2 linked regions of the Streptacidiphilus albus JL83 genome follow. The protein of the gene in region 2 interacts with the protein of the main gene of each other region in a pairwise test. Links are inferred from orthologs where the notes say so. Each region holds a gene or a part of one and is shown on either strand. Other genes may lie near its edges. The genes, in order: aceE and nth.

What was found.
Region 1: the proteins of nth (region 2) and aceE interact in binary tests that used the Escherichia coli proteins (3 or more experiments, as listed by UniProt). The link is inferred for Streptacidiphilus albus JL83 from one-to-one orthologs.

The regions. Positions count from the first base shown.
Region 1 is NZ_JQML01000001.1:2,558,463-2,573,655, reverse strand. What follows is about bases 6,978-10,326. They hold aceE (pyruvate dehydrogenase (acetyl-transferring), homodimeric type), read right to left. Parts: upstream 9,929-10,326; coding sequence 7,178-9,928; downstream 6,978-7,177. Other genes in these bases: BS75_RS11115 (G1 family glutamic endopeptidase), read right to left, coding at 6,978-7,097. Also shown: BS75_RS11150 (PucR family transcriptional regulator), read right to left, coding at 1-855; BS75_RS11145 (pirin family protein), read left to right, coding at 1,221-1,976; BS75_RS11140 (serine hydrolase domain-containing protein), read right to left, coding at 2,016-2,843; BS75_RS11135 (MerR family transcriptional regulator), read left to right, coding at 2,956-3,366; BS75_RS11130 (aldo/keto reductase), read left to right, coding at 3,372-4,388; BS75_RS11125 (alpha/beta hydrolase), read right to left, coding at 4,414-5,619; BS75_RS11120 (hypothetical protein), read right to left, coding at 6,031-6,213; more of BS75_RS11115, read right to left, coding at 6,330-6,977; BS75_RS11105 (DUF3052 domain-containing protein), read left to right, coding at 10,535-10,981; BS75_RS11100 (hypothetical protein), read left to right, coding at 11,106-11,870; BS75_RS11095 (hypothetical protein), read left to right, coding at 11,858-12,022; BS75_RS11090 (peroxiredoxin), read left to right, coding at 12,145-12,603; BS75_RS11085 (TerD family protein), read left to right, coding at 12,753-13,328; BS75_RS11080 (TerD family protein), read left to right, coding at 13,522-14,100; BS75_RS11075 (DUF475 domain-containing protein), read left to right, coding at 14,207-15,193. UniProt on the Escherichia coli protein: Component of the pyruvate dehydrogenase (PDH) complex, that catalyzes the overall conversion of pyruvate to acetyl-CoA and CO(2).
Region 2 is NZ_JQML01000001.1:5,220,988-5,235,723, reverse strand. Bases 3,154-6,045 are described here. They hold nth (endonuclease III), read right to left. Parts: upstream 5,095-6,045; coding sequence 4,213-5,094; downstream 3,154-4,212. Other genes in these bases: BS75_RS22810 (alpha/beta hydrolase), read right to left, coding at 5,935-6,045; BS75_RS22815 (hypothetical protein), read left to right, coding at 5,475-5,924; BS75_RS22820 (hypothetical protein), read left to right, coding at 5,239-5,493; BS75_RS22830 (NUDIX hydrolase), read right to left, coding at 3,542-4,216; BS75_RS22835 (MarP family serine protease), read right to left, coding at 3,154-3,364. Also shown: BS75_RS43470 (alpha/beta fold hydrolase), read left to right, coding at 1-905; BS75_RS22845 (hypothetical protein), read left to right, coding at 1,090-1,284; BS75_RS22840 (metal-dependent hydrolase), read right to left, coding at 1,315-2,022; more of BS75_RS22835, read right to left, coding at 2,186-3,153; more of BS75_RS22810, read right to left, coding at 6,046-7,188; BS75_RS22805 (response regulator), read right to left, coding at 7,339-7,992; BS75_RS22800 (ATP-binding protein), read right to left, coding at 7,989-10,223; BS75_RS22795 (HhH-GPD-type base excision DNA repair protein), read left to right, coding at 10,404-10,988; BS75_RS22790 (DUF6325 family protein), read left to right, coding at 11,112-11,552; BS75_RS22785 (SHOCT domain-containing protein), read left to right, coding at 11,570-11,917; BS75_RS22780 (hypothetical protein), read left to right, coding at 11,958-12,572; BS75_RS22775 (metal-sensitive transcriptional regulator), read left to right, coding at 12,681-12,947; BS75_RS22770 (hypothetical protein), read right to left, coding at 12,979-14,622. UniProt on the Escherichia coli protein: DNA repair enzyme that has both DNA N-glycosylase activity and AP-lyase activity. The DNA N-glycosylase activity releases various damaged pyrimidines from DNA by cleaving the N-glycosidic bond, leaving an AP (apurinic/apyrimidinic) site.

The sequences.
Region 1 (15,193 bases), 2.7 Mb from region 2 along the record:
CAGCCCGGCGGCGGCGGCCTGGGCCGAGCGGGTCGCGGACAGCAGGTCGCCGACGATCGGGCCGATGACCACCGGACCCGCCGCGAACTGGCCGATCAGCGCCCGCGCGGCCGGGACCGGGTCGAAGACCCGCTCCGGCTTGCGCCCGCCGTCGCCGACCACGACCACCAGACGCGAGCCCAGCACCCCGGTCAGCACGTGCAGCTTGGCGTGCCGGGAGGCCCGGCGGATGGCCTCGACCACCAGCTCGCTGTCCCCGGCCGGGGCGCTGCCCATCACCACCATGACCCGGTCCGGCGAGCCCCAGCCCAGCGCGGCGGCCCGGGACAGCACGCCCTCGTCCGCGTCGCCGGAGAGCAGCGAGTTGACGACCAGGGCCTCCAGCCGGGCGTCCCAGGCGCCGCGCGCCTCCGCCGCCTGGGCGTAGACCTGGGCGGTGGCGAAGGCGATCTCCCGGGCGTAGACCAGGACCGCCTCGCGCAGCCCGTCCTCGCCGCCGGGGGAGGCGACCTCGTCGATGGCCTCCTCGACCACCTCGATGGTGGTCCGGATCATCTCCACGGTCTGACGCAGCGTCACCGCCCGGGTCAGCTCGCGCGGCGCGGTGCCGAAGACGTCCGTGCTGATCGCCTGGGGGGCCTCCGGGTGGCGGAACCACTCGGTGAAGGCGGCGATGCCGGCCTGGGCGACCAGGCCGATCCAGGAGCGGTGCTCCGGCGGCATGTTGCGGTACCAGGAGAGGTTCTCGTCCATCCGCGCGATGGCGGCGGTGGAGAGCTTCCCGGCGGCGCGCTCCAGCCGCTTCAGGGTGGCGGCGTGCCGTTCCGCCCGTTCGGCGGCGGTCCGGCGCTCTATGGCCGTCCCGCGCGGGGAGCCCCGGTGCGGGGGAGCGGCGGTGGCCTCCTCGGCGGTGGTCTCCTCGGCGGCGGTGTCCTCGGCGGTGGGCCGGTCGGCGGCAGCCTTGGGGACCGTCTTCGCCCGGGACTTCGCGGAGGTCTTCGAGGCGGGCCTCGACGTGGCCTTCGGGTCGGTGGCCGGATCGGTCGTCGGCGTTGACTTCTTCGCAGGGGCGGCAGGCACGGGTCCAAGCCTGCCCTACGCGGGGCGGTCCGAGCGCCGAGCAGCACGGATGCGCCGCGTGGCAACGGTCACAGCGGGGCTGTGCGGGTGGCGGACGTGCCGTCGGGCCGTGCACCCGGCCGGGACGATAGCGTCGGGGCATGCCTGAACGGACCCCGGAAGAGCCGCCCGCGCCCGCGTTGACGGTGCACCGCGCCGAGGAGCGCCACACCTCCGCCCCGGAGCCCGGCGTGCTGACCCGGCACGCGTTCTCCTTCTCCGGGCACTACGACCCGGCCAACACCCACTTCGGGGCGCTGCTGGCCTGCAACGAGGAGCTGCTGGCGCCCGGAGCCGGCTTCGCTCCGCACCGGCACCGCGACACCGAGATCCTGACCTGGGTGGTCGAGGGCGCGCTGGCGCACCGGGACGACCGGGGGCATGCCGCGATCGTCCGACCCGGTCGGCTGCAGTACCTCAGCGCCGGCAGCGGGGTCAGCCACAGCGAGAGGAATGTCGCCGGTGCGACGGAGCCGGTGCGGTTCGTGCAGTTCTGGCTCCAGCCGGAGGTCTTCGGCGCCGAGCCCGCCTATGCGCTGGGCGCCGTCGACGAGGACGCCTCGCTGCTGGTGTCCGGCGCCCGGCTGCGGCGCGGCGACGCGGCGCTGCACCTGCTCCGGGCCGGGCCCGGCCGTCCGCTGCCCGCGCTGCCGGAAGCGCCCTACCGCTACCTGCACGTGGTCCGCGGCGGCTTCGGCTTCCGGACGCAGCCCGGGCCGCGCGGGGTCGGCCGGGAGCTGGGCCCCGGCGACAGCCTCAGGATCAGCGGCGCGGCCGCTCCGGCCGGTCCGGTGGCCGGTCCGGACGGCGTCGAGGTGCTGCTCTGGGCGATGCACTCGGGTCTGCGCCACGGCTGAGCGGCGGCCCGCCCGGAGCAGCCGTCCCCGGTGCCGGGCTCAGTGCCGCAGCTCCCGCAGCACGGCGTCGCTGAAGGCAGGCCAGAGCTCGGCGGCCCAGGGGCCGAAGTCGCGGTCGGTCAGCGCGACGCAGGCCGCGCCGGCCTCCGGGTCCACCCACAGGAAGGTGCCGCTCTGGCCGAAGTGGCCGAAGGCGGTCGGGGAGTTGTCCAGGCCCATCCAGTGCGGAGCCTTGTGGTCGCGCAGGTCGAAGCCCAGGCCCCAGTCGTTGGGGCGCTGGTGGCCGAAGCCGGGCAGCACGCCGCTCAGCCCGGGGAAGGCGACGGCGGTCGCCTCGGCCAGGGTGGCCGGGTCGAGCACCCTCGGCGCCTGCAGCTCGGCGGCGAAGCGGGCCAGGTCGGCGGCGGTGGACCGGCCGCCCGCGCCGGCCGGGCTCTTGGCGGCCGGGTCGAGCACGGTGGCGTCCATCCCGAGCGGGGCGAACACCGCCTCGGCGGCGTACTGGGGGAACGGGATGCCGGTGGCCTTCTCCACGGTCTCGGCGAGGACGTCGAAGCCGGCGTTGGAGTAGAGCCTGCGGGTGCCGGGGGCGGCCATCGGGCGGTTCTCGTCGAAGGCGAGACCGGAGGTGTGGGCCAGCAGGTGGCGCACGGTCGAGCCCTCGGGGCCGGCCGGGTCGTCCAGCTCCAGCGCGCCCTCCTCCACCGCGACCAGCACCGCGTAGGCGGTGAGCGGCTTGGTCACCGAGGCGAGGGGGAAGGGGTGCTGCTGCGGTCCGTGGCTCCCGGCGAGGGTGCCGTCGCGCCGGACCACGGCGACCGCAGCGGTCGGCACCGGCCATGTATCGATCATCCGCAGGCTGTCCATGGCCCCCAACCTACCGAACGCCCCCGGCCGGACTTCCGGCAGCGCTTGCCTTGAGTGCACTCCAACTCTGTAGGTTCGATGTCAGACGAACGAACGACGGAAGGAAGCGGCGATGTCACTCGCGGTCGCACTGCCCGTGGAACCGGTGGGGAGCCAGGACGACACCCCTCGCTACACCATCGGCCAGGTCGTCGGCCGCACCGGACTCAGCGCGCACACCCTGCGCTGGTACGAGCGGATCGGCTTGCTGGAGCACCCGGCCCGCTCGCACTCCGGCCAGCGGCGCTTCAGCGACCGCGACCTGGCCTGGCTGGAATTCCTGGGCAAGCTCCGGCTCACCGCGATGCCGGTGGCGGACATGGTCCGCTACGCCGAGCTGCGCCGCGAGGGGGAGTGCACCGCCGCCGCCCGGCGCGAGCTGCTGGTGCGGCACCGCGAGGAGGTCCGGCAGCGGATCGCCGACCTCCAGGCCACCCTTCTGATCATCGACTGCAAGATCGACGCATACGCGGAGAGGCAGTAACAGCTATGAGCAGCAACGTCATTCCGACCACCACCCTCGGCACCGACGGCCCGGTGGTGGGCGTCCAGGGCCTCGGCTGCATGGGCATGAGCGAGTTCTACGGTGAGACCGACACCACCGAGGCGCTGGCGACGCTGGAGCGCGCGCTGGAGCTCGGGGTCACCCTGTTCGACACCGCCGACATCTACGGCAGCGGTCACAACGAGGAGCTGATCGGCCCCTTCGTCCGGGCCAACCGGGACAAGGTGGTGCTCGCCACCAAGTTCGCCATCGAGCGCCGCGCCGACGACCCGACCTACCGGGCGGTCCGGAACGACCCGGCCTACATCCGGCAGGCCGTCGACGCCAGCCTGCGCCGCCTCGGCGTGGACGTGATCGACCTGTACTACATGCACCGCCGCGACCCGCAGGTGCCGCTGGCGGAGTCGGTCGGCGCCATGGCCGAGCTGGTCACGGCCGGCAAGGTCCGTCACCTCGGGCTCTCCGAGGTGACCGGCGCGGAGCTGCGCGAGGCGCACGCGGTTCACCCGATCAGCGCACTCCAGTCCGAGTGGTCGCTGTTCTCCCGCGACGTCGAGCTGAGCGCGGTCCCGGCCGCGGTCGAGCTCGGCACCGCCGTCGTGCCCTACTCGCCGCTCGGCCGGGGCTTCCTCACCGGCTCCTTCGCCAACGCGTCGGAGCTGGGCCAGGGCGACTTCCGGAACAGCCAGCCGCGCTTCACCGGGGACAACGCCGCCCGCAACGCCGCGCTGCTGGTCCCCGTCCAGAAGATCGCCGCCGCCCACGGCGCGACCCCGGCCCAGGTCGCCCTGGCCTGGGTGCAGCAGCGGGCCGAGGTGCACGGGCTGACGGCGGTGGTCCCGATCCCGGGCACCCGCAGGCGCACCCGGCTGGAGGAGAACACCGGCGCCACGGCGCTGCGGCTGAGCGCCGAGGAGCTGGCCCTGCTGGAGCCGATCGCCGCGCAGGTCGCCGGCGACCGCTACCCGGACATGAGCAGCACGTCCGCCGCGCGGGAGTAGCGGCCCGGGGTGCGCGGGGCCCGGGCTAGAGGCCGCTGAGGCAGCTGTCGCCGGTGGTGCGGCAGGTGACGTCGGGGTAGCGGCCGAGGCCGATGTCGGCGAAGTTGCGCAGGCTGGCGGTGCCCGGGTCCAGGTAGTCGGCGTGGCCGTAGGAGCCGGTCGAGGAGATCACCCGGGAGCCGAAGTCCGAGCTGGTCGGGTCGGCGCCGTGGCCGAGGCCGGCCACCTCCAGGTACGGGACGTCGCCGATCCAGTCCCCGGGGTTGCGGGCGGTCGCCCACAGCCGGACGCCGTCGCCCAGCGCGGCGGCGTCCGGCACGTCCATGCCGGGGCTGCCGAAGACCACCATGTCGCTGACCCCCTGCGGGGCGGCGATGTCCGGGGCGGCGATCCCGCACACCACCGAGCCGTAGGAGTGGCAGAACAGCGAGGGGGCGGCGTCCGGGTGGGCGGTGACCGCCAGCCCGGACATCAGGCTCTCCAGGCGCGGCGCGGCGGCCTGCGCCAGCCGCGCGGTGGCGGCGTCCGCGCCGAGGCCGACCGGGGTGACGTAGCCGGACCACGCTATGACCGCCGTGCTGGTGCCGGGCGAGACCGCGTCCTCCTCGGAGCGCAGCTGCATGGCCATGCCGGCCGTGCCCTTCAGCGGGGCGGCGGTGGTGCCGTAGAAGTGCTCCAGGTCCATGTCGGAGCCGGGGACCAGGACCGAGACCCGCTCGGCGGTGGAGAGGTCACCGAAGACCTCGGCGACCAGTCCGCGTCCGCGCGGGTCGAAGGCCAGCACCTGGTGGCCGGGGGTGAGCAGCCGCTGCAGCATGGCGATCCGGCTCTGCGCCGCGATCCGGTCGGCGGAGTCGGTCGACGAATCCGCGACCTTGGCCTGCTGGTGGGCCAGTTCCTGCTGCATCGCCTGCTCGTTGGCCTGGTAGCGCAGGGCTGGCGGGGCGCCGTCGAAGTTCCCCACCACCAGCGGGTACTTGCGCACCAGCCGCTGCTGCTCGGCGGCGGAGAGCCCGGCGAAGAAGCGGGCGACGTCGGTCGCGCTCGCGGTGGCGGGGTTCGGCATGGTCAGGCCCAGCGAGTGGTCGTGGGTCCAGGCGGTGCTGCCCGCAGGCGGCGTCGTGATGGCGATCTGCTCGTCGGAGACGGCGGCGCCGGCTGCGGCGGCTCCGGTTCCGGCGAGGATGGTGACGGAGACCATGGCCGCAATCAAGGTGCGCCTGAACCGCATACGCGTGACTCCTCGGGGGGTACGGCGACCGTCGCACGGGCCGGGCCCGGGGGTCTCGCTTCGAGATGATTCTGAGATGTTCTGCGCAAGCGTAAGCGCACCGCAGGCCTGCGTACGACGTACGGGCGATTCGCATAATGCGACAAGCCTCACAAAGGCGGGTGGAACGACCCTTGATTCCCGGCGAATTCATGGAATTCGGATGGCTGCCGGACTGCGCCGGGTCGTCCGTCCGGCGGTGCGCGGCCCGGTGCGGACGGCGCGGAAGGCGCGCACGGCGCGCGTTCCGGCGCGGGAGGCGCCGCGCCGAGCCATGACCGCGCCGCGGAGCGCCCGCGCCCGGAACGACCGAGCCGGGGCTGCCGTCGTGGGAACGACGACTGCCCCGGCTCCGGACCGACCGCTCCGCGGTCAGACCTCGATGTCCTCGGCCTGCTTGCCGTGGACCTGGTCCCACGCCTCCGACACGTACCGCTCGCGCTCGATCAGGGTGAGCTCGGGGAAGTAGTCCTTGAGCCGCTCCACCACGGTCTGCTCCGGCTCGTGGCACTCGTGCAGCAGGAACGCGGCCTTGTGGATGATCTGGCTGTCCATCTGTGGTGATACCTCCCGAAACCCCGCCGACCCGGTGCCGACGGAATCCGGCCACAGCATAGGCGCACCGGGTGTGCGTCAGGTTCGGGAGGGTGCCGCGCGAGGGCCTCCCGTCCTCAGCCGCGCCGCCAGGTCACCGCGAAGTTCCCACCGCCGGCCAGCGCGGAGGTGGTGGCGAGGACGGCGGGGCCCGCGGTCATGGTGATCCGCTCGGTGGCGAGCGCCGCCAGCGGACGGCCGTTCACCGAGGCGCCGGTGAACGAGGCGGTGCCGAAGTCGGTCAGCGGCAGCACCCCGGTGTTGCCGGAGGGGGCCTCGGCGATGACCTCGGCGGAGGCCCTGGTGGCGCCGGGGAGGTTGCGGCGGACGGTCTCGCTCCAGTGCCCGGTGGCGTCGCTGAGCACCAGGGTGAAGGCCCCGGCGGCGGTAGCGGTCACCGAGGCGCTGATCCGGTCGCCGGGGCGGACCGGGTGGGTGAAGGCCACCGGGTAGGCCGGGTACATCTCGTACCAGGCGTAGGACATCGGGGTGCCGCCGGAGCAGTCGGTCTCGGTGCCGGTCTGTTCGACGGAGTGGCTGCCGTCGCCGTCCAGGCCGATCCAGAAGCTGGCGTAGGAGGTGGTGCGGGTGCAGTGGGCGGCGGGCTGCACCCAGTGGGCGGCGACGCTGCTGTAGCGGCCCCCGCTGACGGCGTAGCCGGACCAGTTGGAGCTGGTCGCCTGGACTATTCGGCCGTTCCGCGCCGACTGGCGGCCGGCCGGCTCCTGGAGCGGCCCGGCGGCGGGTCCGGCCCCGGCCCCGGCCCCGGTCGGGACCGCTCCGGCTCCGGTGAGCAGCGGGAGCAGCAGGGCGAACAGGGCGGTGGCGCAACGCGTGGTCAGCATGGGGCTCCTTCACAACGGAAAATCCCCGCCCGGTGACCTTTCGTCACCGGGCGGGGACCGCCTAACTGTTACTCACGTACTCAGGCGTCGCCGCCGGCCGCACCCGGGTGCGCCGCCGTGACGTCCAGCAGCTGGTAGCGGTCGATGGCCGCCTTCAGTGCGGTGCGGTCGACCTTGCCCTGCTTGGCGAGCTCGGTCAGCACGCCCAGGACCACCGACTGCGCGTCGATGTGGAAGAAGCGACGGGCCGCGCCACGGGTGTCGGCGAAGCCGAAGCCGTCCGCGCCCAGCGACTGCCACTGACCCGGCACCCAGCGGGAGATCTGGTCCGGCACCGCGCGCATCCAGTCGGAGACCGCGACGAACGGGCCCTCCGAGCCGGTCAGCTTGGTGGTGACGTAGGGGACGCGCTGCTCCTCGTCCGGGTGGAGCAGGTTGAACTCCTCCACCGCGATGGCGTCGCGGCGCAGCTCGGTCCAGGAGGTGGCGGACCAGACGTCGGCCGCCACGTTCCACTCCTCGGCCAGGATGCGCTGCGCCTCCAGCGCCCACGGCACGCCCACGCCGGAGGCGAGGATCTGCGCCGGGATCTGGCCGGCGGTCGCCGGGGCGTACTTGTGCAGGCCCCTGAGGATGCCGTCGACGTCGACGTTCTCGGGCTCCGCGGGCATCCGCATCGGCTCGTTGTAGACCGTCATGTAGTAGAAGACGTCCTCGCCGTGCGGGTGCTCGGCACTGCTGCCGTACATCCGCCGGATGCCGTCCTGGACGATGTGGGCGATCTCGAACCCGAAGGCCGGGTCGTAGGCCACCACGGCCGGGTTGGTCGAGGCCAGCAGGTGGCTGTGGCCGTCGGCGTGCTGCAGGCCCTCACCGGTCAGGGTGGTCCGGCCGGCGGTGGCGCCGAGGACGAAGCCGCGGGCCAGCTGGTCGGCCATCTGCCAGAACTGGTCGCCGGTGCGCTGGAACCCGAACATCGAGTAGAAGACGTAGATCGGGATCATCGGCTCGCCGTGGGTCGCGTAGGACGACCCGGCGGCGATCAGCGAGGCGGTGCAGCCGGCCTCGGAGATGCCGTCGTGCAGCATCTGCCCGGTCGGCGACTCCTTGTAGGCGAGCAGCAGCTCGCGGTCGACCGACTCGTACTGCTGGCCCTGCGGGTTGTAGATCTTCGCCGAGGGGAACAGCGAGTCCATGCCGAAGGTGCGGTACTCGTCGGGCGCGATCGGCACGAAGCGCTTGCCGATCTCCTTGTCCCGCATCAGGTCCTTGAGCAGTCGGACGAACGCCATGGTGGTGGCGATCTCCTGGTTGCCCGAGCCCTTCTTGAGGGTCTTGTAGGCGTCGTCGCCGGGGAGTTCCAGCTTGCGCGGCCGCACCTTGCGGGTCGGCATGTAACCGCCGAGCTCGCTCCGGCGGTCGTGCATGTACTGGATCTCCTCCGAGTCGCGACCCGGGTGGTAGTAGGGCGGGTAGCCCTCGTCCAGCTGCTTGTCGGTGATCGGCAGGTGCAGCCGGTCACGGAAGCGCTTGAGGTCCTCGGTGGTGAGCTTCTTCATCTGGTGGGTCGCGTTGCGGCCCTCGAAGTTCGGGCCGAGGGTCCAGCCCTTGACCGTCTGCGCGAGGATCACGGTCGGCTGGCCGACGTGCTCGCGGGCGGCCTTGAACGCCGCGTAGACCTTGGCGTGGTCGTGGCCGCCGCGACCCAGGTGCTGGATCTGCTGGTCGGTCATGTCCTCGACCATCTTCCGCAGCCGCAGGTCGCCGCCGAAGAAGTTCTCCCGGATGTACGCGCCGGACTCGGTGGCGTACGTCTGGAACTGGCCGTCCGGGGTGGTGTTGAGCTTGTTCACCAGGACGCCGTCGCGGTCCTGGGCGAGCAGCGGGTCCCAGCTGCGGTCCCAGATCAGCTTGATGACGTTCCAGCCGGCGCCGCGGAACTGCGACTCCAGCTCCTGGATGATCTTGCCGTTGCCGCGCACCGGGCCGTCGAGGCGCTGCAGGTTGCAGTTGACCACGAAGGTCAGGTTGTCCAGGTGCTCGCGGGCGGCGAGGGAGAGCTGGCCCAGCGACTCGGGCTCGTCCATCTCGCCGTCGCCGAGGAAGGCGTAGACGTGCGAGGACGAGGTGTCCTTGATGCCGCGGTCCTGGAGGTAGCGGTTCATCCGCGCCTGGTAGATCGCGCCCAGCGGGCCGAGGCCCATGGAGACGGTCGGGAACTCCCAGAAGTCCGGCATCAGCCGGGGGTGCGGGTAGCTCGACAGGCCGTAGGGGGCCTTCGACTTCTCCTGCCGGAAGGCGTCGAGCTGCTGCTCCGACAGCCGGTCCAGCAGGAAGGCGCGGGCGTAGATGCCGGGGGAGGCGTGGCCCTGGAAGAAGATCTGGTCGCCGGACTCGCCGTCGGCGTCCTTGCCCCGGAAGAAGTAGTTGAAGCCGACGTCGTAGAGCGACGCGGAGGAGGCGAAGGTGGCGATGTGGCCGCCCACGCCGATGCCGGGGCGCTGCGCCCGGGACACCATCACGGCCGCGTTCCAGCGGGTCGCGTTGAGGACCTTGCGCTCGATCTCCTCGTTGCCGGGGAAGAACGGCTCGTTCTTGGTCGCGATGGTGTTGATGTAGTCCGTGCTGCGCATCTCCGGCACGGCGACACGCTTCTCGCGGGCGCGCTCGATGAGGCGGAGCATCAGGTAGCGGGCACGCTCACGGCCGCGCTCGTCGATGGCCGCGTCGAGCGATTCCAGCCACTCGCTGGTCTCCTCGGGATCGAAGTCCGGGACCTGGCTGGGCAGGCCGCCAATGATGATCGGGTTGCGATCGGATCCGGAAGCCACGCTGTTCCTTCACTGTCGGTCGTCACTATGAGGTGGTGTCGCGCCGCCTCCATCGTGGACCGCAGGTCGAGAAACGTCATCTCTACCCATGGGTAACCGGTTCGTGCCCGATGACATTTCGGTACATCGGTCTCCCTTTCGGGTGAAACCGGCTCCGTCCTGCGGCGCGGACCTCCGGGGTGTTCGGATCCGTGCGACGACGAGGTGACCCGACGCTCGCCACCACGTTGTGGCGATTGGGGGTGCGAAGCACCTTCCATCACGGGTGGAGCTGGGAGGGCCGAACAGGAACTCTACGCCCGCTGTGACCATGCTCTTGCTCCCTGTTCGGGGCCGGTCACCGACGGGTCGACGGCGGACGCGGAGGGTGACCGTCGGGGGTGTCCGGGCGGGGAGTCGGCAAATCCGCAGCGCCGATCGTCATAGTCGGTGATACTGGGGCAAACAGTAGTGATCTGCGTCACGTCGCGCGGCGTGTCGCGTTGTGGGACATCATCGAACGGGCGGGATCGGACGTCGGGTACTTGCGCTGAGCGTCCCGCCCGTGTGGACTACCGCCACAGCCCTGACTTCAGGAGACAGGGTCGGATATAGGAGGCAATTCCCGTGAGCGCGACCGCGGACCCCGCGGAGGACAGGTCCAACCCGGCAAACCGGTTGGGTTTCCAGCCCGGACAGGTGGTCCAGGAGCTCGGCTACGACGACGACGTCGACCAGGATCTGCGTGAGGCCGTGGAGGACCTCACCGGCACCGAGCTCGTCGACGAGGACTACGACGACGTCGCAGACGCCGTGCTGATGTGGTTCCGCGAGGACAGCGAGGACGGCGATCTCACCGACGCCCTCGTCGACGCCCAGGAGTACCTGGTGGAGGGCGGCCTCGTCTGGCTGCTCACCCCCAAGACCGGGCGTACCGGGCATGTGGAGGCCAGCGAGATCGCTGACGCGGCACAGACCGCGGGCCTCTCCCAGACCAGCACCGTGGCCGTCAGCAAGGACTGGTCGGCTGTTCGACTGGCTACCCCCAAGGCCGCCAAGGCAGGCAAGCGCTGACGGGCCGACTGGCTGACGGAGCTACCTCACCGTGACGGAACCGGCCCCCCGTGCACCCGCGAAGAGCGTGCACGGGGGGCCGTTCCGTGCTGCCCCGGCCCCGGAGGATGGGCAGAATGCCCCTATGGACGATCGCGGCGGGACCCTCCGACCGGACCCCCGACCGGACCTGCGGCGGGGTGCGGCCGGCTGGCCGGCCCAGGAACTGCGCGAGCGGGTCCTCGGCGGCTGGGACGCGCTGCTGACGCTCGCCGCGGCACGGGAGGCGGCCGGGCAGGGGATCGGGCCGCTGGCGGAGCTCGGCTCCTGGCCGGAGCGGCCGGTGCTGGCCCGGCTGCTGGCCCAGGCCCTCGACCTGCTCGGGGACGGAGCCGCCGACGGCTCCGGCGCGGGCCCCGCAGCGGGCTCCCAGCCGCACAGGCGGGACCACTCGGGCGACGACCCCCGACGGATCCTGGAGGCCCTCGCCGAGGCCAGGGACCGGGTCGCCACCGCCCTGGACCGGGCCGCCGCCCGGCCGGCCCTGGGCCTGGCCGAGCCCGACTCCGCGCTCGGGCCGCTGCCGCTGCTCACCCAGATCCACGCGATGGGCCACGAGCTCGCCCTCGCCGCGCTGCGGCTGCCCGGCGCTTCGGTGCCCGAGCCGGTCACCGACGCCGGCGTGGCCGCCCTGGTGGACGTGGTGGGGGCGCTGGCCCGCCGACAGGGGCTGCGCGTCGCCGCCGGGGTCTGGGGCGCAGGCACCCGGGGCTGGGTCTTCCGCGCCGACGCGGGCGGCTGGACCACCTCGGCGCTGCCGCCGGACGGCGCCCCGACGTCCCCGGGATCGAGGGCGCGGCGGCCACCGTGCTGGCCGTCCCGGCCGGGCGCGCCGCGGTGCCCGCCCTGATCGCCCGCGGCGAGCTCAGGCTGCACCGGATCGGCGGGCTGATGGCGCTCGCCCCCCTGGTGGAGCAGGTGCCGGGACTGCCCGGCGGCGCGCTGCTGCGCCGGGCCGTCGGCGTGGTCGGACTGCTCGGACGGCTGCCCGGGATGCGCTGAGCGGGCACCGGAGCCGGGCGCCCGATCACGGGGTGGCAGGATGGGGCCGGGCACGACGACCGGTCAGGGCTGCCCGCACGCACGACGCGCGCGGGGCCCACGAGCACTTGAGGGGTTTTCACATGGCTATCGAGCTCGGCACCGAGGCTCCGGACTTCGAGCTGAAGAATCAGCACGGCGAGCTGGTCAAGCTCTCCGACTTCCGCGGCGAGAAGAACGTCGTCGTGGTCTTCTACCCGTTCGCCTTCACCGGCGTCTGCACCGGCGAGCTGTGCAGCCTGGAGAAGGAGCTGCCGCACTTCCAGAACGACGACGTGCAGATCCTCGCGGTCTCCAACGACTCGCCGTTCACCCTGCGGGTCTTCGCCGAGCGCGAGGGCCTGGAGTACCCGCTGCTGTCGGACTTCTGGCCGCACGGTGCGGCCTCCCGCGCCTACGGCGTCTTCGACGAGGAGAAGGGCTGCGCGGTGCGCGGGACCTTCGTCGTCGACAAGGAGGGCATCGTCCGCTGGAGCGTCGTCAACGGCCTGCCGGACGCCCGTGACCAGAAGGAATACCTGGCCGCGCTCGCCGCGCTCTGACGGCGCGGGCGGACACGCCCGGCACCCGTTGGTGCGGTGCGGCTGCGTAGTCGGGGAACCCGACACTACGATCGAGCCGTTGGCTGGACAGTAACCGAACCGCACTGACGGGGGCACGGCGATGTGCTCCCCCTGCAACTGGAGGACTCGTGGGTGTCAGCCTCAGCAAGGGTGGCAATGTCTCGCTCACCAAAGAGGCGCCGGGCCTGACGGCCGTTCTCGTGGGTCTGGGCTGGGAAGCCCGTACGACCACGGGCGCCGACTTCGACCTCGACGCCAGCGCGATCCTCACCTCCGAGGCCGGCAAGGTCGTCTCGGACAAGGACTTCGTCTTCTACAACAACCTCAAGTCCGCCGACGGCTCGGTCGAGCACACCGGCGACAACCTCACCGGTGAGGGCGAGGGCGACGACGAGGTCATCAAGGTCAACCTGGCGGGCGTGCCGGCCGGCGTGGCGAAGATCGTGTTTCCGGTCTCGATCTACGAGGCGGAGTCCCGGCTGCAGAGCTTCGGCCAGGTCCGCAACGCGTACATCCGGATCGTCAACCAGGCCACCGGCCAGGAGATCGCGCGCTACGACCTCACCGAGGACGCCTCGACCGAGACCGCGATGGTCTTCGGCGAGCTCTACCGGAACGGCGCCGAGTGGAAGTTCCGCGCCATCGGCCAGGGCTACGCCTCCGGCCTGCGCGGGATCGCCCAGGACTTCGGCGTCAACGTCTGACCCCGGCCTCCCGGCCGCACAGCGGTGCCTTCCGCGAGGGCCGGCCCGGATCGGGTCGGCCCTCGCGGCGTCGTGGCGGGCACCGGAGGCCGGGACGGGGGCGTTGCGGTCCCCGGGCGGACGGAGGAGCTTAGACTTCGCGCAGAGCCTGGTCCGGGTCGGTGGCCGGGCTGTTCCAGGAAGGGGAGAACGGATGGGTGTCACGCTCGCCAAGGGCGGCAACGTCTCACTGTCCAAGGCCGCACCCAATCTGACGGCCGTGCAGATCGGTCTCGGCTGGCAGGCGCGGGCGACCACGGGGGCCGACTTCGACCTGGACGCCAGCGCCCTGCTCTGCTCGGCCGGCCGGGTGCTCGGCGACGAGTACTTCGTCTTCTACAACAACCTCAAGAGCCCCGAGGGTTCGGTCGAGCACATGGGCGACGACCTGGTCGGCGGCACCGGGGCCGATGACGACGAGGTGGTGAAGGTCAATCTGACGATGGTCCCGCCACAGGTGGACAAGATCGTCTTCCCGGTCTCGATCTACGACGCGGAGTCCCGGCTGCAGAGCTTCGGCCAGGTCCGCAACGCCTACATCCGGGTGCTGAACCAGGCGGACGGCCAGGAGCTGGCGCGCTACGACCTCACCGAGGACGCCTCCAGCGAGACCGCGATGATCTTCGGCGAGCTGTACCGCTACAACAACGAGTGGAAGTTCCGCGCCGTGGGGCAGGGGTACGCGTCGGGGCTCAGGGGCATCGCCCTAGACTTCGGGGTTAACGTTCAGTAAGAGAACGTGCGGCAGGGTACGGGGGTCGTCCGGACCGCGGCGAACCGGTCGAACGGTGGCCCCCGTCGCCGCTGTTGCCGCACGCTACCGAAAGGGACTGACCCCTGTGCTACTCCGTACCTTCGGCTGGTCCTTCGGGATCACCGCGCTAGGGCTGGCGGCGGCCGCCTACTTCTGGGGGGCGGACGGCTTCGGTGTCGTGCTGATCCTCTCCGTCCTGGAGATCTCGCTCTCCTTCGACAACGCGGTCATCAACGCCACCATCCTCAAGCGGATGACCCCGTTCTGGCAGAAGATCTTTCTTACCGTCGGCGTGCTGATCGCCGTCTTCGGCATGCGGCTGGTCTTCCCGCTGCTGGTGGTCGCGCTCACCGCGCACATCGGCCCGCAGACCGTGGTCGAGCTGGCCCTCGACTCCGGCAAGACCTACCAGGGCCTCACCTACGCCCAGCACCTGAACGCCGCCCACCCGGCCATCGCCGCCTTCGGCGGGATGTTCCTGCTCATGATCTTCCTGGACTTCATCCTCGGTGAGAAGGAGGTCCGCTGGCTGCACTGGGTCGAGGCCCCGCTGGAGAAGGTCGGCAAGCTCAACCAGCTCTCGGTCGTGGTGTCGATGGTGGTGCTGATGCTCTCGGCCCGGTTCTTCGCCGGGGACCGTGCTGAAACGGTACTGCTGGCCGGTGTCGCCGGACTCACCACCTATCTGGCGGTCAGCGGCCTGTCCGACCTCTTCGAGGGCGCGGGCGAGGACGAGGACGGCGAGGAGGCGGAGGAGGGCGCTGTGGCCAAGCCCGGCGGCAAGTCCGCCGTGCTGGTCGCGGGCAAGGCCGCGTTCTTCCTCTTCCTCTACCTGGAGGTGCTCGACGCCTCCTTCTCCTTCGACGGCGTCGTCGGGGCCTTCGCCATCAGCCAGGACATCTTCCAGATCACCCTGGGCCTGGGCATCGGCGCCATGTACATCCGCTCGCTGACGGTCTACCTGGTCCGCCAGGGCACCCTGGACGACTACGTCTACCTGGAGCACGGTGCCCACTACGCCATCGGCGCGCTGGCGGTCATCCTGATGGTCTCCATCGAGTACGAGATCCCG
Region 2 (14,736 bases):
TCGACCCTCGGCTCGACGGCCCCTGGACCCATCGGGACGTCTCCGCCAACGGCGGACGCTTCCATGTCGCCGAGATGGGCGAGGGGCCGCTGGTCCTCCTGGTGCACGGCTGGCCGCAGTTCTGGTGGACCTGGCGGCACCAGCTGGTCGCGCTCGCCGAGGGCGGCTTCCGGGCCGTCGCCGTGGACCTGCGCGGTGTCGGCGGCAGCGACCGCACGCCGCGCGGCTACGACCCCAGCAACATGGCCCTGGACCTGACCGGGGTGATCCGTTCCCTCGGCGCCTCGGACGCGGCCCTGGTCGGCCACGACTGGGGCGGCTTCCTCGCCTGGACGGCGGCGGTGATGCGGCCCACCCTGATCCGCCGACTGGCCGTGGCCTCCAGCGCGCACCCGCGTCGACTGCGCCGGGCACTGATGAGCGACCGGCGGCAGATCGCGGCGGCCGAGCACCTGCTCGCGCTCCAGCGGCCCTGGATTCCGGAGCGTCAGCTGGCCGCGAACGACGCCGAACTGGTCGCCGACTACCTGACCGAGTGGGCCGCCCCCGGGCGCGCGCCGGACGAGAAGGCGCTGCTGACGTACCGGCACGCCATGCTGCTGTCCAACACCCGGCACTGCTCCATCGAGCCCTTCCGCTGGCTGATGCGGTCCATGGGCCGACCCGACGGGTTCCAGTACTCCCGCCGGATGCGGCGGCCGGTGCGGGTGCCGACGCTGCATCTGCAGGGGGCCCTGGACCCGCTGTTGCTGAACCGGACGGCGGCCGGCTCCGGCGAGTACGTCGAGGCGCCCTACCGCTGGCGGCTGCTGGAGGGAATCGGCCACTACCCGCAGGAGGAGGACCCGGAGGGCTTCTCGCGGGAGCTGCTGAACTGGCTCCGCGACCCGGAGCCGGACCGCTGAGCCGACGTCAGCTCCCGCTGTTCACCGCGTTGCCACCGGCCGGTGGCGGGACCTGGGCGACAGCTGTGGCGAGGGCCGCAGCGGAAGCCGCCAGTCTGAAAATAGGACCAGCGCATAGGCCAATTGGCCTCGTCGCACGGGATTACCGATCCCCGGGTCTGGGCACTGCTCTCTCATGAGCTGGATGCACGATCGCGCCATCGCGCCCCTGTCCCGTCGCCGCTCGCCTCAGCAGACAGCGCCTCTGCGCTCTGCGCTGGGCAGCCCCGGAGCCGCGCCCTACTCGGTCGGCGGCGCGGCCGTGCTGGACCACGCCGGCCTCCCGAGCATCCTCACCCGCCGGGCCCGCTGGGTGACCTCACGGCTCCGCCAGCGCTGACCCGGGCGGCATCGGGCAGCGTGCTGCCGATCAGAGCTTCGGGAACGAGCCGGGCGAGAGCGCGGTGAACCAGAGCAGGCCGACCGTGGCGAGACCCATCAGCGGGACGAGTATCTCCGTCTCCAGCTTGTTGCCGCTGCTCTTGATCACCACGATCTCGTAGCGGTTCTTCAGCGGCCACAGCCAGGGCGCGCCCATTTTGGTGATGGAGTCACCGAGCAGATGGGCCACGCAGCCGAGGCCGACCGCGTAGGGCAGCCAGCCCGGCGCGGAGGGGATGAACTTGTCGATCACGCCGGTGCCGAGTGCGGCCATCGCCACGATCGTCCCCCAGGCCGAGAAGCCGTGGCCGGGCGGGCAGAGGTTGAGCGCCCGTACGGCCAGCGCCATCAGGAAGAACGTCATGCCCAGGGTGAACGGCCGCCCCAGGTAGCTCACGCCTGCCCAGGTGCCGAAGGACATCAGGGCGACGAAGAGGAGCGAGTGGGTGGCGTGCCGGTGGCCGCCGGAGATCCAGGCGACGAAGCGGCAGAGCGTCTTGGAGACCGGCCCCAGGAAGTTGGCGATCGTCCCGTCGTGGTGGTCCAGGTCGGGGAGCAGCGCCGCGCCCGCGGTCAGCACCGTGCCCATCAGTATCTCCGCCGGGGAGAGATGGCGGTGCATCAGATCCTCCGGCAGGAAGGGCGCCGTGGCCGCGAACAGCAACGCCCCGCTCACGGCGTGCGAGTGACCCATCATGATGTCTCGTCCTCCCCCTGATACCCGACCTCACGCCGGCCCTGCGCCGACCGCCCTGACCCCGACGACACCTTGATCGGTTCGGGTGGGCGACCCAGACGCTACCAGTTGCCGCCGACAGCACCGACGTCCCAGCTCAACCGTGATCTGACCGGCGGTCGGATCAGAGCGCACAACCCTCGGTGTTCACCTGGGCGGTGGCGGTACTGCCCTGGTTGGCGTCCGCCTCCACCTCCTCCGCCGTCAGCGCGTAGCCGGTCTGCGCGTCGTCCAGCGACTTGGCGAAGACCACCCCGTACACCTCGCCGCCGGGAGTGAGCAGCGGTCCGCCGGAGTTGCCCTGTCGAACAGTCGAACGGATCGAGTAGACCTCGCGGGTGACCGTGCCCCGGTGGTAGATGTCCGGGCCCTGGGCGTTCAGCTGCTGCCGGACGCGCGCGGCCTGGACGTTGAAGGGGCCGTTCTCCGGGAAGCCGGCGACGATCGCGCCGGCGCTGTCCTGGGCGCCGCCGGCGAATTCGAGGACGGGGGCGTTGAGCCCCGGCACGTCCAGCACCGCGATGTCCCGCTGCCAGTCGTAGAGGACGACCGTGGCGTCGTAGGTCCGGCCGCCGAGCTGGACGGTGGGATCGCTCACCCCGCCCACGACGTGGGCGTTGGTCATCACCCGGTGCGGCGCGTAGACGAAGCCGCTGCCCTCGATCACCTTGCCGCAGCTGGGCGCGGTGCCGACGACCTTGACGATGCTCTTCCGCGCCTGCACCACGGCCGCGCTGTTCACCAGCGCCGGGTCGGGCGGCGGGACGTCGGCGATCGGCTCGTTCTGGAAGGGGTTGAAGACCTGGGGGAAGCCGTTCCGGGCGAGGGCCGAGGTGAAGTTGGAGAACCAGGACGGCGCGTCGGCCGGCAGCGTCCGCTGCACGGCGCTGAGCACTGCCGAGGTCCGGACCTCGCGGGCGACCGTCGGCAGCGAGGTCCCGGCCAGCGCCGAGCCGATCAGCCAGGCCACCAGCAGCATCGCGACCACGTTGACCAGCGCGCCGCCGACGGCGTCGAGCAGCCGGACCCGGCTGCGGTCGATGGGTCCGCGCAGCTTCCAGCCCCAGTGGGTGGTGAACGCCTGGCCGAGCGAGGCGAAGACGATCACGACGACGACCGCGACCACCGAGGAGGTGGTCCCGCCCGGCAGGTGCTGCAGCAGGTACGGCAGCAGTTGGACGGCGATCACCCCGCCGCCGAGGAACCCGACGACCGAGAGCACGCCGACGACGAAGCCCTGCCGGTAGCCGGAGACGGCGAACCCGCAGGCAGCGAGGATCAGCAGGATGTCGAGGACGTTCACGGCAGCTTCCTGGGCAGGGCGGGGCGCTCCCCCGGCCGAAGGAGCAACGGCCAACCATCCCATGCGCGGTCGGCGCTCCGGAGCCCGAGTGGCAGAGCTTGTCTTCTTCTCACGTTCGGACGGGGCGGAATGGTTCCTGCAAGCCGCTGACCTCCCTTCCTGCGCCGCGGCTGCGGGCTACTGCTGCCGACCCGAGAATTCGATCTCCCGACTGGTGTCCCAGGGCCGTTCCAGGCCGCTGAAGTGCAGGATCCGGTCGATCACACCGGCGGTGAACCCCCACACCAGCATCCCCTCGACCTCGAACGCGGGGCCCCGGAAGCCGCTGGGATGCCGCAGCCGGGCCCGCCGCCCGGGATCCGTCAGCTGGGACACCGGCACCCGGTAGACCGCCGCGACCTCGGCCGGATCGACCGGCCCGACCGGGGACGGCTCACGCCACCAGCCGAGGACCGGAGTGACCACGAAGTCGCTGACCGGGATGTAGAGGTCCGGCAGCACCCCGAAGACCTGCACACCGGCCGGATCCAGGCCGGTCTCCTCCCTGGCCTCGCGCAGCGCGGCGTTGACCCGGCCCGGTCCGTCCGGGTCGCCGTCCTCGGGGTCGAGCGCACCGCCGGGGAAGGAGGGCTGCCCGGCATGGGAGCGGAGCGAGCGGGCGCGCTCGATCAGCAGCAGGTCGGGGCCGTCGGGGCCCTCGCCGAAGAGGACCAGCACGGCGGAGCGCCGACCGCCCTCGGCCGGCGGCAGGAAACGGCTCAGCTGCCGCGGCTCGACCCGCTCGGCGGCGTCACGGACCGGGGCCAGCCAGTCGGGCAGTCCGTCCCGGGCGATCTGGACCATGTCCGTCATCGGCCGCTGCCTTCGTCGGTACCGGTCGCTCCGGCGTCCCCGGTCGCTCCGGCGTCCCCGGCTCCGGCCGGGGAGGCCGGCAGCCCGGGATAGTCGGCCGGCGGCTTCAGCCGCTGGCCGGGCCGGCCGCCCTTCTCGTACTTCAGCAGCTTCTCCGCCTTGACCGGGTCGGTCTCGCCCTCGCCGTAGGAGGGGCAGAGCGCCGCGATCGGGCAGGCGCCGCAGGCGGGACGCCGGGAGTGGCAGATCCGGCGGCCGTGGAAGACGACGCGGTGCGAGAGCATCGTCCACTCGCTCTTCGGGAACATCGCCCCGACCTCGTGCTCGACCTTCACCGGATCGTCGGACTCGGTCCAGCCGAAGCGCCGCGCGAGCCGCCCGAAGTGGGTGTCGACGGTGATTCCGGGAACGCCGAAGACGTTGCCCAACACCACGTTGGCGGTCTTCCGGCCGACACCGGGCAGGGTGACCAGGTCCGCCAACCGGCTCGGCACCTCGCCGCCGAAGTCGTCCCGCAGCGCGGCCGACAGCCCCAGCAGCGACTTCGCCTTGGCCCGGAAGAACCCGGTCGGCCGGATGACCTCCTCCAGCTCCTCCGGATTGGCCGCCGCCAGCGCCGACGCGGTCGGGAACTTGGCGAACAGCGCCGGCGTCGTCTGGTTCACTCGCAGGTCGGTCGTCTGCGCCGACAGCACCGTGGCCACCAGCAGCTCGAACGGATTCTCGAAGTCGAGCTCGGGATGGGCATACGGATAGACGTCCGCCAGCGCCCGATTGATCTTCCGCGCCTGCCGTACCAACCCCGCACGGGTGTCCGGCACCTTGGCCTTCCTGAACCCCGGCCCACCAGCAGCCGCCACCACGCCACTCTTCGCCATGCCCGCCAGCCTACGACCCCCCACCGACACCCAACGGAAGAAGCGGACACGCTCACCCTCCCTCCCGATCCCGAGCCGCCGCGAAGCACTCCGCCGCCTCGATCCGCAGCAGAATTTCCTACCACCGGTACTACTGTTTCAGGGATGAGTGCACACGCGCAGTCGCCGATACCGGAACGGGCCACCAAGCGCTCCGTCTCCTTGGCCACCTCGCTCGTGGACGAGGTCGAGGAGCGTACCGGGAAGACCGGCTTCTCCGCCGTCATCGCCGAAGCGCTGGAGCAGTGGCTCGCCATGGCCAAGCTGCGCGAGGTGGTGGCCGCCGACCGCGAGGAATTCGGCGCCGTCTCCGACGATGCCCTGCGCCGGGCGGAGGAGGAATGGTCAGCAAGCGCCTGAAGACCCGCGTCCAGCACGGCGGAACCCTCGTACTGGATGCCCAGGGGTTGTCCCTGCACGTCGAAGGCGACGAGGGTATGCGGGCCAGGATCGAGGTCGCCGAGCGGAACGGCAGCCGCGTCGTCCACTCCGCAGTCACTCCGTTGGAAGTCAGGCGAACCGGCAAGGCAGCCGAGCGTCTCGCCTACCTGCTGTCCCGCTTCGACAAGAAGCCGGTCACCGACGACGTGGTGACCACAGCCCGGAAGCTGCTGGACGCCGCCGGGCTGGACGGTCACGAATGCCTGGTCGATGCCCTGGTCGTGGCGACGGCCGCGCTGGCGACGCCACCCGTCCTCCTCGTCACGTCCGACAGGTCCCACGTACCGGCCCTGTGCAAGGCCGTCGAGACACTCCCTGGCTCACCTGCGGTCAAGCCGATCCTGGTCTAGCGGCCCACCGTCAGCTCGCGGTTGCCGGTAGCGGGCGGTCGAGCAGGAAGGCGGTCAGCAGGGCGGTGTAGAGGGCAGGCCGGCCTGCGGAGATGTCGTGGCCCGCGCCGTCGACCAGGACCAGTTCGGAGTCCGGCAGCGTGCTGCGGTACTCCGCCGTCACCTCCGGCTTCATGAAGTCGCAGGAGCCGCGCAGGATCAGCGCGGGGACGTGGACCGCGCGCAGCGCGGGGCGCGGGTCGGGCAGCCGGTCGAAGTCACTGCTGGTGACCTGGTTGGTGTAGAAGCCCTGCGGGTTGTCGTGCGCCGGCACCGGCGCGGCGCCCGCGCAGGTGGTGCTGTCCTTGCCGGTCAGGGCCAGTTCGTGCAGCCAGTGGTCGGCCTCGTCGTCGCCGAACAGCGCGTGCGCCGCATTCGGGTTGACGCCCAGCAGCAGCGAGGCGGCGATCAGCCTCGGCTCGGAGAGGAGTTGGTCGTAGCGGGCACGCTCCGGCGCGGTGAGCCTGGTCCACGGGTCTCCCGCGCGGGTGCCGGGGTACTGGTGGCCCCACAGGGCGCCGGGCGAGACGAACACCACCTTGGCCACGTGGGCGCTGTGCGCGAGCAGGTACTGCGCCGCCAGCGAACCGCCCCAGGAGTCGCCGACGAGGATGACCTTGTCCGCGCCGATCTCGCGGCGGATCGCGTCGAGATCGGCCACGTCCCGGGCGACCGTGTAGCCGGTGACGTCCTTCAGCCGAGTGGACCGGCCGGCCCCGAGCTGGTCGTAGGAGTACACGTCGAAGCCCGCTGCCGCGAGTCGGCTGCCGCCCGCCGGCATCCCCTCGGCCGGGGTGCCGGGGCCGCCGTGCAGGAAGATCACCGGTGTCGGGCGGACCGTGCCTGACCCGTGCAGCGACACATAGGCGATCCGCGAGCCGGTGGGCAGGTCCCAGAAGCGCACGTTGGCGGGGACCGGCCCGGGGCCGGGGTGCGGCATGGGCTGGAAGACGGTGGCGAGGGCGAGGGCCACCACACCGGCGGTCGTGGCTCCGGAGTACAGCAGCGCGGCCGGCCGCCCCTTGCCGAGCAGCGCGAACGCGCCCCGGGCCAGCAGGTAGCCGACCCCGGCCGCGGCGACGAGGCCGGCGACCGCGAGCAGCGGGACGTTCGCGCTGACGGTCGCCAGGGCGACGAATCCGGCCGCGCCGGAGAGCGGGGCCAGCACCAGGGTGCCGGCCAGCAGGACGATGCCGAGGACGCGGCGGAGCAGGGTGGAAGTCATGGTTTCGACGCTATGAGCGCGTCGGCCGGGTTCCGTCGGACCGGAGGACGGTCGGTGGTGACCCCGGCCCCGCCGCGCGGCGGGGCCGGGCCTCCCCCCAGCGGCCGGGCCCGGTCCACCGGGCCGGTCCGCGAAGCCCGGCCCGGGAGTTCAGGCCACGCCGGGGCGGACGAGACCGGTCTCGTAGGCGGTGATGGTCGCCTGGATCCGGTCGCGCACCCCGAGTTTGGCGAGCACCGCGGCGACATGGTCCTTCACCGTGGCCGGGCCGATGCCCAGGACCGAGGCGATCTCCGCATTGCTGAGGCCGCGGGCGACCAGCCGCAGCACCTGGGTCTCACGCGGCGTCAACCGGTCGAGGCCGGTGGCTGGTTGCAGGCCGGGTCCCTGCGCGAAGCGGCCGATCAGCCGTCGGGTGACCACCGGGTCCAGCAGGGCGTCGCCGCCCGCGACCACCCGGACCGCGTCGATCACCCGCTCCGGCGCGGAGTCCTTCAGCAGGAAGCCGACGGCTCCGGCGCGCAGCGCGGCGAACACGTATTCGTCGAGGTCGAAGGTGGTGAGCACGACCACGCGGAGCGAGGGCAGGGCGGCCGTGATCCGGGCGGCGGCCGCCAGTCCGTCGGTCCCGGGCATCCGGACGTCCATCAGCACCACGTCCGGGCGCAGCGCCAGCGCGAGCGCGACGGCGGCATCGCCGTCCGCGGCCTGCCCCACGACGGACAGGTCGGGCTCGGCTTCGAGGATCGCCGCTATTCCGGCGCGGACGACGGTCTGGTCGTCGGCGACCACCACTGTGATCACGAGGGGCACACCTCCGGCAGCCACACCAGCGCCGCGCCGTCGTCGGCCGTGGCGAGCGTACCGCCGACGGCGTCGGCCATGGCGAGCAACCGCCGTCGTACCGCCGGGTCGGCGGGCCGCGGACCGGACAGCTCGACTCCCCCGTCGTGGTGCAGCACGGTGAGCGTCGCACCGTCGGCGAGCAGCATCGCGGCGGCCCGGTAGGCGGTGACCTCCAGCGCGGGCGGCAGCGGGCGGCATGTGGGGGCCGCATAGCTGAAGGTGGCGTCGTACCGGGTGGCGAGGGTCAGGGCGCCGCCGATGGTCGGGGGCGGGTCGTGCGGGTCCTCCGGGTCGTGCGGAGCATCCGGGCTGTGCGGATCCTCCGGCCGGTGCGGATCCTCTGGCCGGTGCAGTTCGCCGAGCTGTTCGCGAAGCGCGGCGAGGGCCGCACGGGCCTGGGCCAGCACGGTCTCCAGCCGACCGGCGTCGGCCGCGTCGACCATCGCCCGCAGGTGCCCGCCGGTGGTGCCGCGCAGACCGTCCGCGATCCGCCGTCGCTCCTCGCGCACGGCTGCGCCGGTGTCCCGGTCGAGCTCCGCCCTGGCCCGCGTGAGGGCGGTCCGGCGGCGCTCCCGTCCCCGCGCCGCGCGCCGACCGAACGACCAGGACGTGTACGCGGGCACCGCCAGCGCCGCGGCCAGCACCGCCCAGGCGCCCATCCGGCTGCCATTGATCATCGGCCCCTCGGCGAGCACCAGTCCGCCGACGACCGCGACCGCGAGCGGCGCGAGCCGGCCGCCCCGGCGGGGCGGGTACGCACCGACGGCGTGGAGCAGCGTCAGTTCGACCCACCAGTACACCAGGAACACATCGCTGACCGGCGGCACGGCCGGGACCGCCGAATCGCAGGCCAGCCACAGCAGCAGGGCGGTCAGCACCGCCGCCAGGCTGCGGGCGGGCGCCCGCGTCCGCCAGCCCAGCGGCACGGCGTGCAGCGCCGACAGCAGGACCACGGACACCAGCGGCAGCGGACCGGCAAGGGAGTCGGGCAGGCCGGTGGAGAGCAGGTCCGCGCCGAGGGACAGCGCGATCGCCAGTGCGACCAGCGCCCAGTCCAGGGCGCCCGGACCGCGCCAGTGCGGCCACCGGCGACTCACGGCCGGTGCGGCCAGCGGCAGTTCGGCCCTCACCCGCCAGCCGGTCCCGGCCGGGCCCGCCGACAGCGTCCCGCCGACGGCGGCGACGGTGCCGCGCAGCCCGGCCAGCCCGATGCCGCTGCCGAGACCGCTGCTGAAGCCGCTGCCGAGCCCGGCTTCGAGCCCGGCGGTCGCAGCGCTGCCGCCGTCGTCCTCGACGGTGACGGTCAATCGGCTGCCGCCGCCGAGCCTGACCCGTACCGCCGCACCCCGGGCGTGCCGGGCGGCGTTGGTCAGTGCCTCGCCGACGACGCGGTGGGCCACCTCGGCGGCCTCCGGCGGCACGGCCTCCACCGTGCGCCGGTAGTCGGCGCCGGACCCGGCCGCGAGGGCGTCGATGTCCGCGAGCGTCGCCCGGGGCCCGTCGGGTTCCGGCCCGGCGAGCCGGTCGAGTTCGGCCGCCGCCTGTCTGCCGGTGACGGCGGCGTGAGCCAGCGCCTCGGCCGCCCGCGCGGGCTCCCGCAGCCGCAGGGCGGCGGCGGCCGAGACCACGATTCCGGTCAGCCGCCGGGCGGCGGCATCGTGCAGCTCCGCCGCCATCCGCTCGCGTTCGCGGGCGACGGCGAACCGGGGCGCGGCCGTGCAGCCGACCCGGAAGGCGGCCAGGGCGTCCCGGAACGCCCTGCGGCGGCGCCGGGATCGGCCCAGGGCCCAGAGGACCGCGGCGGCACCCAGCGCCACCAGCGCCGCTCCGAGGACCTCCCGCGGCGGGCGCCCCTGGATACCTGCCGCAGCCGCTCCGGCCAGTGCGACGGCCGCGCATCCGACGGCGGCGTACCCGGCCGTGCGGTGCAGGGCGACCGCACCCAGCGCGATCGCGGCCGCAGCCCAGGGGGCGACCGCACCCGCGCCGAGCGGGGCGGCGGCCAGGACGACGGCCAGGACGGCGAGCGGGGCGTACCGGCGCAGGGCGAGTGCGCCGCAGGAGACCGCGACCGCCGACACCGCCGGCCCACCGTGCAGCCCCAGGGCGACCTGTCCCGCGACGAGCAGGGCGGGCAGGGCCGGATCGAACCTCCGGCCTGCGGCGGCCACGGAGTGGGCCGCCCTCATCGGCGCCGGCTCCGGTCGCGTCCCCCCATGGCCGCAAGTCTGCGCCCGACTCGGGCCGCTGTCGCCCTCGTTCGGCGAAATCCGGACCTCGCGCCTTCCCGGGCGGGACCGGGGTCCGCCCCGGACAATGGGCGTGAACCGTGACATGCGTGAACCGTCAGACCTGAAGGAGAGACCGCGATGGCGACCGCCCTCCACCTCGCCCAGAACCCCGACGCCGACGCGCTGCTCAGCCGCAGCCCGCTGGCCGCGATGATCGGCATGCTGCTGGACCAGCAGGTACCGATGGAGTGGGCGTTCACCGGTCCGTACACCCTGCTCGAACGCCTGGGCGGGAAGGACCTGGACGCCCACGCGATCGCCACCCAGGACCCCGACGCCTTCGCCGCGCTCTGCTCGCAGAAACCGGCGGTCCACCGCTACCCGGGATCGATGGCGAAGCGGATCCAGCAGCTGTGCGCGTTCCTGGACGAGCACTACGACGGGGACGTCACCAAGGTGTGGAGCGGCGTCGGCAGCGGCACGGAGCTGTTCGACCGGCTGGTCGAGCTGCCCGGCTTCGGCAAGCAGAAGGCGCAGATCTTCCTGGCGCTGCTCGGCAAGCAGTTGGGCGTCCAGCCGCAGGGCTGGCGCGAGGCGGCGGGCCCCTACGGCGAGAAGGACAGCTTCCGCTCGGTCGCCGACATCACCGGCCCCGAGTCGCTGGACAAGGTCCGCGCCTTCAAGCAGGCGGCGAAGGCCGCCGCGAAGGCGGCAAAGGCCTGACCGCCCGCCGCACCCCGTACCCGTACCCGGGCGAAGACGCCGAACCCGCGGAATGCGCTTAGGCTGGGACCGCTTCCGACTTGTCCCCGTTCATGTGGATTCATCAAGGAAGGCGGCAGTTCCGTGCCCAACACCCTCACGGCCGACACGGTCGGCCCGGTGGACGTCGCAGTGATCGCGTTCGACAACAGCAGATTCAACGGCGACGTCGCTCCCGCCCTGCGTGAGCTGCAGGACAGCGGCACGGTCCGGATCCTCGACCTGACCTTCCTGCGCAAGGACGGCGACGGTTCCGTCGACGTGGTGGAGCTGTCCGACTCGGACGTCGCCCTCGCCTTCGAGCGGGTCACCGGCGACGAGTTCGACCTGCTCAGCGACGAGGACCTGGCGTCGGTCGGCGCCGGTATGGAGCCGGGCTCCTCCGCGATGGTGGTGGTCTGGGAGAACACCTGGGCGGCCCGGCTGGGTGCGGCGCTGCGCGGCTCGCACGGACGGGTCGTCCTGCTGGAGCGCATTCCCCGGGACGCCGTGCTGCAGGCGATCACCTCACTGGACAAGGACTGAGGGAGCAGGGGAAGACGATGATCCGTCGACGGATGGGACGGCCGGGCCTGCTCGGCACGATGGCACGCACCACGGTGATCGCCGGCACCGCCACCGCGGTCTCCGGCAGGATGCAGCGGAACGCCGCCGAGCGCAGCGCCGAGCAGCAGCAGAGCGCCGAGTTCAGCCAGCAGCAACTGGTGGACCAGGCAGCCGCGCAGGCGGCGGCCCAGGTCGCCGCCCAGCAGGCGCCGGCGGCTCCCGCCGCAGCCGCCCCGGCGGTCGACCGGGTCTCCCAGCTCGCCACCCTGGCCGACCTCAGGAACCAGGGCGTGCTGACGGAGGCGGAGTTCACCGCCGAGAAGGCCCGGATCCTGGCCGGCTGACCCGGCGGCCCCACCCCTCGGGTACGGCAGGCTGGAGGGCATGGCGATCGAAGGGTTCGGCCCGGACGAGTTCCAGTTGGTGCTGCTGCGTCGGATGGCGGACTTCCGGCCGGAGTTGGTGGAGCAGGCGGTACGCCGGCTCGGCTCCGACCGCGCCCGGATGCGCGAGGCCAACCGGCGCTGGCAGGCGATGATCCGGTCACCCCGCTCCGCGCACGGGGCGCGCCGGTACGAGTCGGTGCTGGGCCCCGCCGAGGCGCGGGTCCGGCGCCGCGCCGGGGACCTGAGCTGCACCGCGCTGCTGTGGCCGCTGTCGCTCTGGCCCGAGCTGAGGTTCGAGCTGCTGCTCGGGCCCGGCGGCTCGGTCTGGAACGAGTGGCTGGTGCGCGCTCCGGACACCACCGCGCCGCTGCTGCGCACCGCGGCGGACCTGCGGCCCTGGAGCTGTGTGGTGGACGACGTCGGCGCGGCCTTCCCCGGCGCCCGGCCGTTGGAGGGCAGCGCGCCCTCCCGCTGGGGCGTCGCCTTCGAGGCCCCGGAGACGGAGGCCCTGGAGACGGAGGCCCTGGGCGCTGAGGGCCGAACCCGCTCCTGGGTGGCCACGTTCGCCTGGGGACTGCTCCAGGAGGTGCGCCCGGCCGACGGCCCCCGTTGACCGGAGGCGGCCGCGACCGGCGCCCCGCAGCCGGTCCGACAGATCGGACCTTCATACCCCCAGGGGTACCATGGCCGGACCAGTCGAAGCAGCCGCAGGAGGCCCTGGATGAAGGTCGACGACGAGGCGGTCAATGCCGTCCTCAACCGGTTGCGGCGGGCGCAGGGCCAGTTGGCCGGGGTGATCGCGATGATCGAGGCCGGCCGCGACTGCAAGGACGTGGTCACCCAGCTCGCCGCGGTCTCCCGGGCGCTGGACCGTGCCGGGTTCAAGATCGTGGCCAGTGGGATGCGGCAGTGCCTGGCGGGCGCCGAGGACGGCACCCCGCCGATGACCGAGGCCGAGCTGGAGAAGCTGTTCCTCACCCTGGCCTGAGCCGCACCCGGCGCCGCCCGCCCGCCCCTCCTCAGTTGCGGGTCAGGGTCCTGGTGGCGGCGGCAGCTATGGCGATGCCCAGGGTCCAGCCGAGGACCGTGAGCACCACCGTGACCACCGCCGCCACGCCGTGGTACTGCCAGACGTCGGACTCGCCGAAGTGGATCACCGGGACCAGATGGTCCGCCGCGTACAGAACCGGGTTGAACACCGAGGTGTCCTCCCGGCTCACGTCCACCGGCCGGACCTGGCTGAAGTAGGCGCTGCTGGCGACCAGCAGGGCGACCGCCCAGCCGATGGCCCGGAGCGGCCGGTAGCCGTAGCCGACCAGCAGGTCCAGGGCGGCGCCGGGCACCCGCCGCCAGCGCGGCAGCAGCACCGCGCGCAGCGCCCGCTGGCGCGCCAGCATCACCGTCCTGGCCTCGCCGTCGTTGCCGATCGAGCGGTAGTAGGACGCCAACTGCTCGTAGGGCTGGGCCCGGAAGGCGCCGAGCCGGCCCGGGTCGGCGGTCCTGGCCTGGCGGCGGAGCAGCGGGATCCGCTCCTTGGCGTCCCGGTACTCGATGAACGGGCCGTAGGTGAAGCCGTCCAGGCGGAGCTGTTCCGGCCAGCAGTCGATCCGGTCGTGGATGCCGCCGGCCGCGCTCGCCGCCTGGAGCATCAGCACGGCCTTGGGGCTGTCCAGACCCCGGATGTCGAGGTGGCCGCTGACGGTGGCCGCCGTCAGCCGGATCTCGCCCTCGGTGTGGAAGCCCGCGGTCAGCAGCAGGCTGCCCTCGACCACCATCCGGTCGGCCTCCAGCGCCGGTCGGCCGGCGGTCGCGGTGAGCTGCGCGCCGGAGCAGTCGAGGCCGCCCCGGAGCCTGGCGCTGATCAGCTGGACCGTCCCCCGGGCGCTGAAGGGGCGGTCGACGTCCTCGCCGTGCTCGCTCCGCGCCGGGTCGGCCACATGGAGGCGGAGGGCCGTCTCGCTGGCGACGGACAGCCAGGGCGCGTAGAGCGCGTCGGCGCCGTCGCCGTCCAACTGCGCGCCGGTCAGCAGCAGCGAACTGCCGATCTGCGCGCCGGGCAGCCGGAGTTCGCCACGGGTGCGGAGGCGCTGGGCGAGCAGGCTCCGGCCGACCCGCATACCGCCGGCGTTGAGGCAGACCCCGCCGGGTCCGGCGCTTCTCAGCTGGGCGTCGACGAAGGCCACCTGGCCGGCTATCTCGGCATGGATCAGGTCGAAGGAGCCGTTGGTGACGCAGCGGTTGACCAGCAGCCCGCCGTCGATCCGGATGCCGTCCGCGTGGACGGCGACCCCGTCCGCGCCGCCGACCACGGTGTCGCGCAGATCGAAGGTGCCGTGCACCCGGGCGCCGTAGGCGCTGAGCGTCACTAGCCGGGAGCCGCTCAGGTCGATCGACTCGGCCACCGCGCCGTCGAGCACGATCGCCCCCTCGAAGCAGCAGTCGCGCAGGAACAGCAGCGAGGAGACGGTGCCGTGGTCGAAGCGCAGTTCACCGGTGATCCGAGCCCCGGCGAGCCGCAGTGCGGCGACCGCTCCGGGCACGGCCGGGCAGGCGCCGAGCAGCAGCGCGGCCAACACCTCGCCGCGCACGCTGCGCCCGGCGGGCCAGGCGTCCGCCCCGGCCGGGTCGTCCAGCTCCGGGTCGCCCGTCCGCAGGTCGACCAACTGCCCCAGAGGGAAGGCTTTCCAGACCCTTCGCTCGGTTTCGGTGAGTCTGCCGAGACGGCTGGGGACGGCGGGACTCGGGAGAACTGTCGTACGACTCATGAACGTTATGGT